2 linked regions of the Endozoicomonas gorgoniicola genome follow. The protein of the gene in region 1 interacts with the protein of each later gene in a pairwise test. Links are inferred from orthologs where the notes say so. Each region holds a gene or a part of one and is shown on either strand. Other genes may lie near its edges.

Region 1 (5,351 bases):
CATAAGAAGGCTATTCGTCAACTGGATGACCAGCTTTCTGAGGAATCTAAAAAAGTGGCAGAAGCTAATTATCAAACGCTCTACAATGCGACGGCTGTTGACGATGTAAAGACTTTGGAAGGTGTCAATAAGCAATTGCAAAATAGCCTTACAGGGTTGTGTGATGACTTGAAGGGGCTTATCTCTGAAGAAAAGTTCGATCATCTGATGCAAAAGCATTTCGGTCAGTATGAGCAGAATGCGCAAGTGGTTGATGAGCATCTTATCGGTTTTAGTAAACCTTAGTGCTATCTTCTGGAACGATGATAAGTTAGTACGAGAGAATAAAAACGGAGCCAGCAGGCTCCGTTTTTATTTAACAACCCGAAAAACTATCAGGCATTAAACTGTTTGAAGCGATTCACCAGACCGTTGGTAGAGCTGTCCTGATCCGTTGTCGCACCTTTCTCGGTGATGCGGTCATAAACCCGGTTGCCCAGTACTTTGCCCAGTTCCACGCCCCACTGGTCGAATGAGTTCACCTGCCACAGAACACCCTGAACAAAAACTTTTTGTTCGTACAGGGCGATCAGCGCACCGGCGACTTCCGGAGTGATTTTCTCAGGCACAATCATGTTGTTCGGACGGTTGCCCGGAATCACCTTGTGCGGCGCCAGACGCTCAACGTCTTCAGCCGCTACGCCAGCTGCCAGCATTTCGTCACGGATCTCTTCCAGGGTCTTGCCCTGCATCATCGCCTGACTCTGGGCCACGGCGTTGGCAAACAGCCATGGGTGCTGCTCACCCAGAGGGTTGTGGGAAGTTGCCGGGGCTACGAAATCAACAGGGATCAGTCGTGTACCCTGATGCAGCAGCTGGTGGTAAGCGTGCTGGTCGTTGGTGCCGGTGCCACCCCAGATAACGGCACCTGTCTGGTAATCAACGGTTTTTCCGTCGAGGGTGGTGCGCTTGCCGTTGGATTCCATATCCATCTGTTGCAGATGACCCGGGAAGTCACGCAGGAAGTAGTCGTAAGAGATAACCGCGTGGGACTCAGCACCAAAGTAGTTCTGGTACCAGATACCCAGCATACCCATCAGAACCGGCATGTTTTTGTCCAGAGGTGCGGTTTTGAAATGGTTGTCCATTTCTCCGGCACCTTTGAGCAGGCGTTCGAAGTTATCGAAGCCAACGACCAGGCTGATCATCAGACCGATAGTGGACCACAGGGAGTAACGACCACCTACCCAGTCCCACAGAGGCAGGGTGTTTTCCTGGGCAATACCAAACTCGTCGATGGCTTTCAGGTTGGTGGAGATCGCCACGAAGTGCTTGCGGATGTCCGCTTCAGCACAACCCTGTTCCAGCATGAACCTGCGGGCAGCCTGAGCGTTTTGCAGGGTTTCCAGAGTACCGAAGGACTTGGACGCCACGATAAACAGGGTGGTTTCCGGGTCAATTTTGCGCAGTACTTCAGAAATTTCGTTCGGGTCGATGTTGGCAACGTAGTGATGCTCCAGACCTTCAACGTGGTATGGGGTCAGGGCGTTGATGGCGGTTTTCAGGCCCAGGTAAGAACCACCGATACCGATGTTCACGATGTGCTTGACTGGCTTGCCGGTGTGACCTTTCCACTCGCCTTTGTGTACCTGCTGAGTGATTTCCTTCATGCGCTTGTGGGTGTCACGGATCATTGGCATCACGTCTTTGCCGTCGACCATGATCGGGTCTGTGCCAAAGTAGCGCAGGGCGGTGTGCAGTACTGCACGTCCTTCCGTGTTGTTGATTTTCTCACCGGAGAACATGGCATTGATGGCTTCAGGCAGTCTGGCTTCTTCTGCCATTTTCGTCAGGCTTGCCAGAACATCGTCGTTGATCAGGTTCTTGGAGTAATCCAGGAACAGGCCAGCCGCTTCCATGGTGTATTTGTCAAAACGTTGTTTGTCTTCATCAAACAGGTCGCGCAGGTGAGTGCCTGCCAGTTGCTTTTGCAGTTCAACCAGTTTGTCAGAAGAGGAGAGATGACTCAGAGGGGTCATCGGGGATGATTGATTGCTCACTGTTAAACCTCTCGGGTGTAGGGAGTCGCGTTCCGCTCGACCCAACCAACACGTTTGAGTTGGGTCGTTCGTAATTGGTTGAGTGGGCTACAGATCAAACGCAATGTTGTCGATCAGCCGGGCTTTGCCCAGATAGCCTGCTGCCAGAATAACCAGTGACTGGTCTTCAGCCACTGCTGGCAGCAGCGTGCGGGTGTTGCTGATATTGAAATAGTCCGGCTTGAACCCTGCCTCTGCCAGTCTGGCAAAGGCGTTGCGACGAAGCAGGTCGTAATCCCGTTCACCGCCAATAATGGCTTCACGGGCATCCAGCAGACATTGATAAAGCGTCGGAGCAATGACTTCACGCTCTTCCCGGGTCAGGTAACCGTTACGGGAACTCATCGCCAGTCCGGTCGCTTCCCGGGCAATAGGCGCACCTACAATCTCCAACGGCATGCACATATCCCGCACCATTTTGCGGATAATAGTCAGCTGCTGGAAATCTTTTTCGCCAAAGACCGCCACGTCAGGGCGCACGATATTAAACAGTTTGGTGACAACGGTAGCGATGCCGGTAAAGAAGGCCGGTCGGGTTTTGCCACAGTGCATGCCATCCAGAACGTCTACGGAGACATGGGTATGGTTCTCACTGCCTTCCGGATAGATTTCCTTAGTCTGGCAGGCGTACAGAATATCCACGCCATGCTCAATCAGCAGCTGGCTGTCCTGCTCCATGGTTCTGGGGTAAGAGTCGTAATCTTCATTGGGGCCAAACTGTAATGGGTTGACATAAATGCTGACCACCACCACATCACACAGTTCCCTGGCCTTTTCGACCAGGGTCAGGTGACCGTCATGCAGATTGCCCATGGTTGGAACAAAGCCAACACGTTTGCCTTCTGCTTTTAATGCCGCAACGGCAGACTGGACTTCAGAGATCGAATGAACGGTTTTCATAATGCTTAACTGAAACGCCTTTCAAAGCCTTGGTTTGAGACTATTAATTGAGACTATTAGTTGAAACAATGCTCTTCAGCGGGGTAGCTACCGTCTTTTACTTCTTTGACGTAACTGGCTACTGCTTCCTGAGGAGAGTCAGCCTGTTCCATGAAGTTTTTAACAAAGCGAGCCTTGCGGCCCGGTGTCAGGTTAAGCATATCGTAGCTCACCAGAATCTGACCGTCAGTGTCTGGTCCCGCTCCAATGCCAATAACTGGAATGGAAACCGCAGTGGTGATTTCGCGGGCCAGGCTTACAGGTACGCATTCCAGCAACAGCAGAGCTGTGCCTGCTGCCTCCAGATCAATGGCGGCCTGGATCATGGCATTAGCGCGGTCTATCTCACGCCCCTGCACTTTGTATCCGCCCAGTACATTAACAAACTGGGGCGTAAGTCCAAGGTGAGCGCAGACAGGAACGCCCTGTTCACGCAGCCGGGCCACGATCGGAGCCAGCCAGCCTTCGCCTTCCAGTTTGACCATATCCGCTCCGGCACGCATCAGGCGGGCGGAGTTGATAATCGCCTGTTCTTCGTCATGGTAAGACGCAAAGGGCAGGTCTGCCATAACCAGGGCATCTTTATTGCCTCTGGCAACACAACGGGTGTGATAACACATATCATCAACGGTTACGGGCAGGGTGGTGTCTTCTCCCTGGATCACATTGCCCAGAGAGTCTCCTACCAGGATGACTTCAACCCCTTGAGTGCTGACGATATTCGCAAATGTGGAATCGTATGCGGTCAGGCAGGCAAATTTTTCACCGGACTTTTTCATTGCTGCCAGTGTTTGCAGGGTAACTTTAGCCATCTGTATAGACCTTAAGCGGCCATCAATACGGTAATACTTCCGACGATGGGCGCTACATTTCCAAAGTAATGAATTCAGGCGGGGATTATACGGAAAGCTTTGCGATGTGTCAGTTCGCAGTGACAGGCAGCGCAACGGTCGTATCCGTTGCGCTGCCCTGGAAGGTTAAAACCACGGATACTGGTCCGCAATAACCTTCAGTCCGTCTTTGCCGGTTGTTTGAAGCAAAGCCTCAACGGTTCTGCCGTCAGGCATAGACAGGGAAGGAGCAATATCGTGCAGAGGACACAAGACAAAGTTGCGCACATGCATCTGGTAATGCGGTACGGTCAGGCGTTCGCTCTCAATGGTTTCATTGCCATACAGCAGAATATCGAGGTCCAGTGTGCGAGGTCCCCAGCGTACTGAACGTACACGACCATGGTTGTTTTCAATGGTCTGCATGGCGTCCAGTAGTTCTGTGGGTTGCAGTGTAGTGTCAATTTCTACCACCGCATTACAGTAGTCCGGCTGATCTTCCGGCACCTTTTCTTCACCAGGAGAGCCTTCACCAGGAGAGCCTTCACTAAGAGCGTCTTTATTAAGAGCGTCTTCATTAAGAGCGTCTGCGGTAAGGGGGACGCTCAGATAAAGCTTTGAACAGCCGGTGATCTGAATGCCTGAAGCACTGTCAATTTCGTCAACCGCCCGTTGCAGTTGTAGCCCCGGATTGTCGAGGTTGCTGCCCAGGGCGACGTAAGCTCTGGTCATGATTCTGGATTCCTGTTCTGTGGCGCACGCTTTCTTGGCTGGCGACGACGGCGACGTTTACGGCCGTTACCACTGCCAGGCTGATTGCGCAGAGAACGAATCATCTCGTTACGACTCGGGTCAGAATGTTCCTGAATCTCTGTCCACCACTGTCCGGCCTGGTTCAGTTGCTCGCCGGACTCTTCCCGCAACACCAGGAAGTCGTAAGCGGCGCGGAATTTCGGATGCGCCAGCAGGCCATCAATCTGTTTAGGCTGACGACGCTCCAGGCGATACTGAAGATCCCAGATGTCACGGATGGTCATGGTGAAACGTTTGGGGATGGCGGTATGGGCGCACTGGTTGTCCAGTACGATCATGGCAGCCTGTTGCATGGCAGGTACGGGAGGAACGCCCTGTTCCTGTAAATCGCGGAACTGGCGCTGCAATGGCCCCCATAAAAAAGCGGCAAACAGGAAAGCGGGTGTCACCGGGCGATCTTTGGCAATACGCTGGTCGGTACTGCGCAGGGCGCTGAAAATCAGGTCTTCACTGTACTTATCTCCTGTTTCCTGGCTGCTTGTTTCCAGACTGCCTGTTTCCAGACTGCTTGTTTCCAGACTGCTTGTTTCCAGACTGCTTGTTTCCAGACAACGGTGTGTGGCTGGAAACAGGTGCTTCAGCAAGCCGTAGTCCTGCAGGAGTTCGAAAGTTCGAACGCCGTTTCCGGATTGCAACAGTTTCAGAATTTCATCGAACAGTCGGGCTGACGGAATGTCTCGCAGCAAATAGC
Region 2 (3,218 bases), 4.1 Mb from region 1 along the record:
CCGGGCTGCCAAGCTCAGACTGGCAATGATCTGTCTGGAAGAAGAACAGGATCACCACGACTTTACCAAAGGAATGACACGACTGGTCGAACTGGCACTTCAACAAACTGACCCACTAACACAGCAACAGGCCATCAAGCTGATTGAACACAGACGATCAACCGGAGACCTGATATTCCACACCGGTGATCCTGACGTTTATAAGGCCAGTCAGCAACAACTGGAAGCTGCCAGCAAACACCTCAGGAAACCGGACATCAAAGCATTGCAGCCTTTTGCCAGAGACCTGGGCATGAAATGCCTGTATGGCAGCCACGGTGTTGTGCAGAATCTCGATATGGCAGTGCAGTTACTGATCATTGCGGGCAGTCAGGGAGATCACGAAGCTCGCTTTCATCTCAGATTAGCCGAAGCAACCTTGAAGCCGAAGCAGCAAAAATCTTACGACAAACTAAGAGCAGCAGCTATTGCTGCAGCTGCCTGACAACCCTCGTCACGGGTTTCATTTAACGATGGCTGGCGTTCAGTTAGTTTTTATCAGATAGCTTTTGTCAGATAGCTTTTGTCAGATAGCTTTTAACGGTATTAACGACAGCCTGCGTCTGACTGTCGATTTCAAGATTTACCCTGTCCCCTGGCTGACAGTTGCCAAACGTTGTGAGTTTCAGGGTTTCCGGAATCAGATGGACACAGAAGCGATTATCTTTGACTTCCTCGCCAATGGTCAGGCTGGAACCGTTCAGGGCGATATAGCCCTTAGGGAGAATATAATCAGACCAGCGGGCATCAAACCGGAAAAACACTGTCGTGTTGTCAGGGGTGTTAATCACCTCGTCAATCACCACGGTATCGTGAATATGCCCTGATAACAGGTGGCCGCCGATTTCATCACCAAAGCGGGCAGCCCTTTCGATATTAACCAGTGTTCCCGGCTCAAGCTCTCCGAGGTTAGTGACTCGCAGTGTCTCCTGCATGGCATCAAAGGTAACTTCAGATTCACTGAACCCCGTTACCGTAAGACAGATGCCGTTAATCGCAATACTGGCTCCGGTTTCAACACCACTCAGAAGCTCTGGTGGCAAAGCCACCGACAGGGTTGCAAACTGTTCTTTCCTCACAATAGCGCTGACAGGAAACACACCTTTGACGATACCGGTAAACATATTGATGTTCTCATTACTGCCTAAAAACAAGAATGTTATCTTAACATCAGCTTTCTTCAGCCTTCCAATGGCTGCAGGCTCATAAGCCGCTCCAGAGCCGCCAGACTGTCTGGCGTGTAGTTTCTGTGAAAGCGATTGGACAAAATATGTTCCGGCTTTTCCCTGACAACCGCAGCCACTTCATCTTCCTGCAGAATCAGCTCACCATCGTACTGGCAGCTGTAGACCTTCCCCCATACCCGACAGTCGTCGTTGTGAAAGTAAAAATGAAAGTGTTCGGTTAAAGGCAAGCCTGAGATACCCAGTTCTTCTTCCAGCTCACGATAAGCGGTTTCGTCATACTCTTCCCCTTCGGCGACAACACCGCCAGTAGCAGGATCAAAAAAACCGGGAAAAAGATCTTTGGTCATTGTACGTTCCTGTACGTACACACACCCTTGCGAATCAAAAACAAACACATAAGTGGCCCGATGGCACAGTTTTTCTCTGCGCATCTGCTGGCGGCTGACTGCGCCTGTAATATGGTTATGTTCATCAACCACGATCACCCTTTCTTCTACGGATGACTGGTTGCAGGTTACGGTGGGCTGGGAAATATTTGCATGATGATCAGACATCGACACTGCATCCTCTGGACAACTGTTGTTATTATTGTGCTGGATTACAGACTAAGAGTTGAATCACAACGTCTCACAGCCCACATATTAGAGTGCAAAACCTCGTCAGGCAACACCATCAGGCAATCGCTGCCTTCTGCCGGTCAGTCAGTACCACGGGATGCACCAGTTCATCAAAGTCCTTCCAGTCAATCACCAACAGTTCAGAAGCGTCGCCACTGTTAAAAGCCAGAGTTTGACCTGACTTGAGGGTCTCCATAGCATAAACCGGCAAACCATACAGATTGCCAAAAGGCGGCATCGCCCCCGGTTCGCAGGTAGGGAAATGACTGGCAAACTCCTCCTCAGCGGCCAGTTCTGCCGTATGACTGCCCGCGACATGGCGCAACATACTGAAATTGACTCGTTCTGTGGCGGGTAAAACACAGAGCGCCATTTTGCCATCCAGCTTGACGACGACGGTTTTTGCCACCCTGTGACCACTGATATGAGCCTGCTCTGCAACTTCCTGGGCTGTAAAGGCGGGTGTATGCCGCTGAGTCCTGTAAGGTACACGGTGAGCAGCTAAAAAATCAGCCACTTTCTGAACCGGCATGATAGGCACCTCATAAACATTCCGGACATCGAATACAAAAGGGTTAAGACAAAAACAAGATGAGAAACGAGGATGTCCGGTTGTGAATAAAATCGTGGAATAAGGCTAAATACAAAGATAGTGCTACAAAGGCAGTGCTACAAAAGATAGCGCTACAAAAGATAGTGCTACACAAGATAGCGACATAAGGTATTGAATAATCAACCCAAAAACTCTGAATCTGTCAGAGGAATCGCCATTCGTCAAGACTGATAAATTTCAGGCAATAGCCATATAATAACCCTGTCTCCGAAATAGTCCGGGTGTTCGAATATGACAACAAACCACACCTCTGTTTACACCATCACCACCACGGTCAACCCCGTGGGAAGCATGCGCGTATTATCCAACCGGGGAGTACAGAAACTACAGGACACCAGCAAACGAGGCTTACACCGCCTTTTCCGACAATGCGCCCTGGCGGTATTGAACGGCGAGCATGAAGGCGACAGCGCAGAAGAGCTGATGACCCTGTGAAAGCCAGAAGCTATAGCCTGGCTCGGTTTCCACTTAACTTATACCGCACTATCCGATATACTGCCCGCGCTGCCGGTGCCTGTGCTCAGGCTCCTGATCCTATTACAAACAGTCAAAAATCAATCAACGACAACCACTAATAACAAGGACTACCGGCAAAGGGATGAAGCGCTCATCCCTGTTTTTTATAGCTGCACAAGGATCTGCAGTAACTGTGCAGAACATAATTTTCATCAGGAACATCTGCATCTGATCGCCCCCCTTTCATCACTGATGAAATCCTATGATCAGGCAGCACAGATGAGAGGGTATATACGTGCTAGAAGC

Evidence for each region. The genes of interacting proteins can lie anywhere in the genome.
Region 2: the proteins of panC (region 1) and yfcD interact in binary tests that used the Escherichia coli proteins (3 or more experiments, as listed by UniProt). The link is inferred for Endozoicomonas gorgoniicola from one-to-one orthologs.

What each region holds. Positions count from the first base shown.
Region 1 is NZ_JAPFCC010000001.1:5,440,378-5,445,728, forward strand. Bases 1,053-3,828 are described here. They hold panC (pantoate--beta-alanine ligase), read right to left. Parts: upstream 2,979-3,828; coding sequence 2,127-2,978; downstream 1,053-2,126. Other genes in these bases: pgi (glucose-6-phosphate isomerase), read right to left, coding at 1,053-2,039; panB (3-methyl-2-oxobutanoate hydroxymethyltransferase), read right to left, coding at 3,035-3,828. Also shown: NX722_RS24430 (coiled-coil domain-containing protein), read left to right, coding at 1-285; more of pgi, read right to left, coding at 375-1,052; more of panB, read right to left, coding at 3,829-3,829; folK (2-amino-4-hydroxy-6-hydroxymethyldihydropteridine diphosphokinase), read right to left, coding at 3,995-4,579; polynucleotide adenylyltransferase PcnB, read right to left, coding at 4,576-5,351. UniProt on the Escherichia coli protein: Catalyzes the condensation of pantoate with beta-alanine in an ATP-dependent reaction via a pantoyl-adenylate intermediate.
Region 2 is NZ_JAPFCC010000001.1:1,306,576-1,309,793, reverse strand. What follows is about bases 1-2,765. They hold yfcD (NUDIX hydrolase YfcD), read right to left. Parts: upstream 1,781-2,765; coding sequence 1,220-1,780; downstream 1-1,219. Other genes in these bases: NX722_RS06045 (pyrimidine/purine nucleosidase domain-containing protein), read left to right, coding at 2,688-2,765; NX722_RS06050 (aminoacyl-tRNA deacylase), read right to left, coding at 1,899-2,375; NX722_RS06060 (riboflavin synthase subunit alpha), read right to left, coding at 552-1,193; NX722_RS06065 (hypothetical protein), read left to right, coding at 1-484. In the rest of the region: more of NX722_RS06045, read left to right, coding at 2,766-2,891; acnB (bifunctional aconitate hydratase 2/2-methylisocitrate dehydratase), read left to right, coding at 3,208-3,218.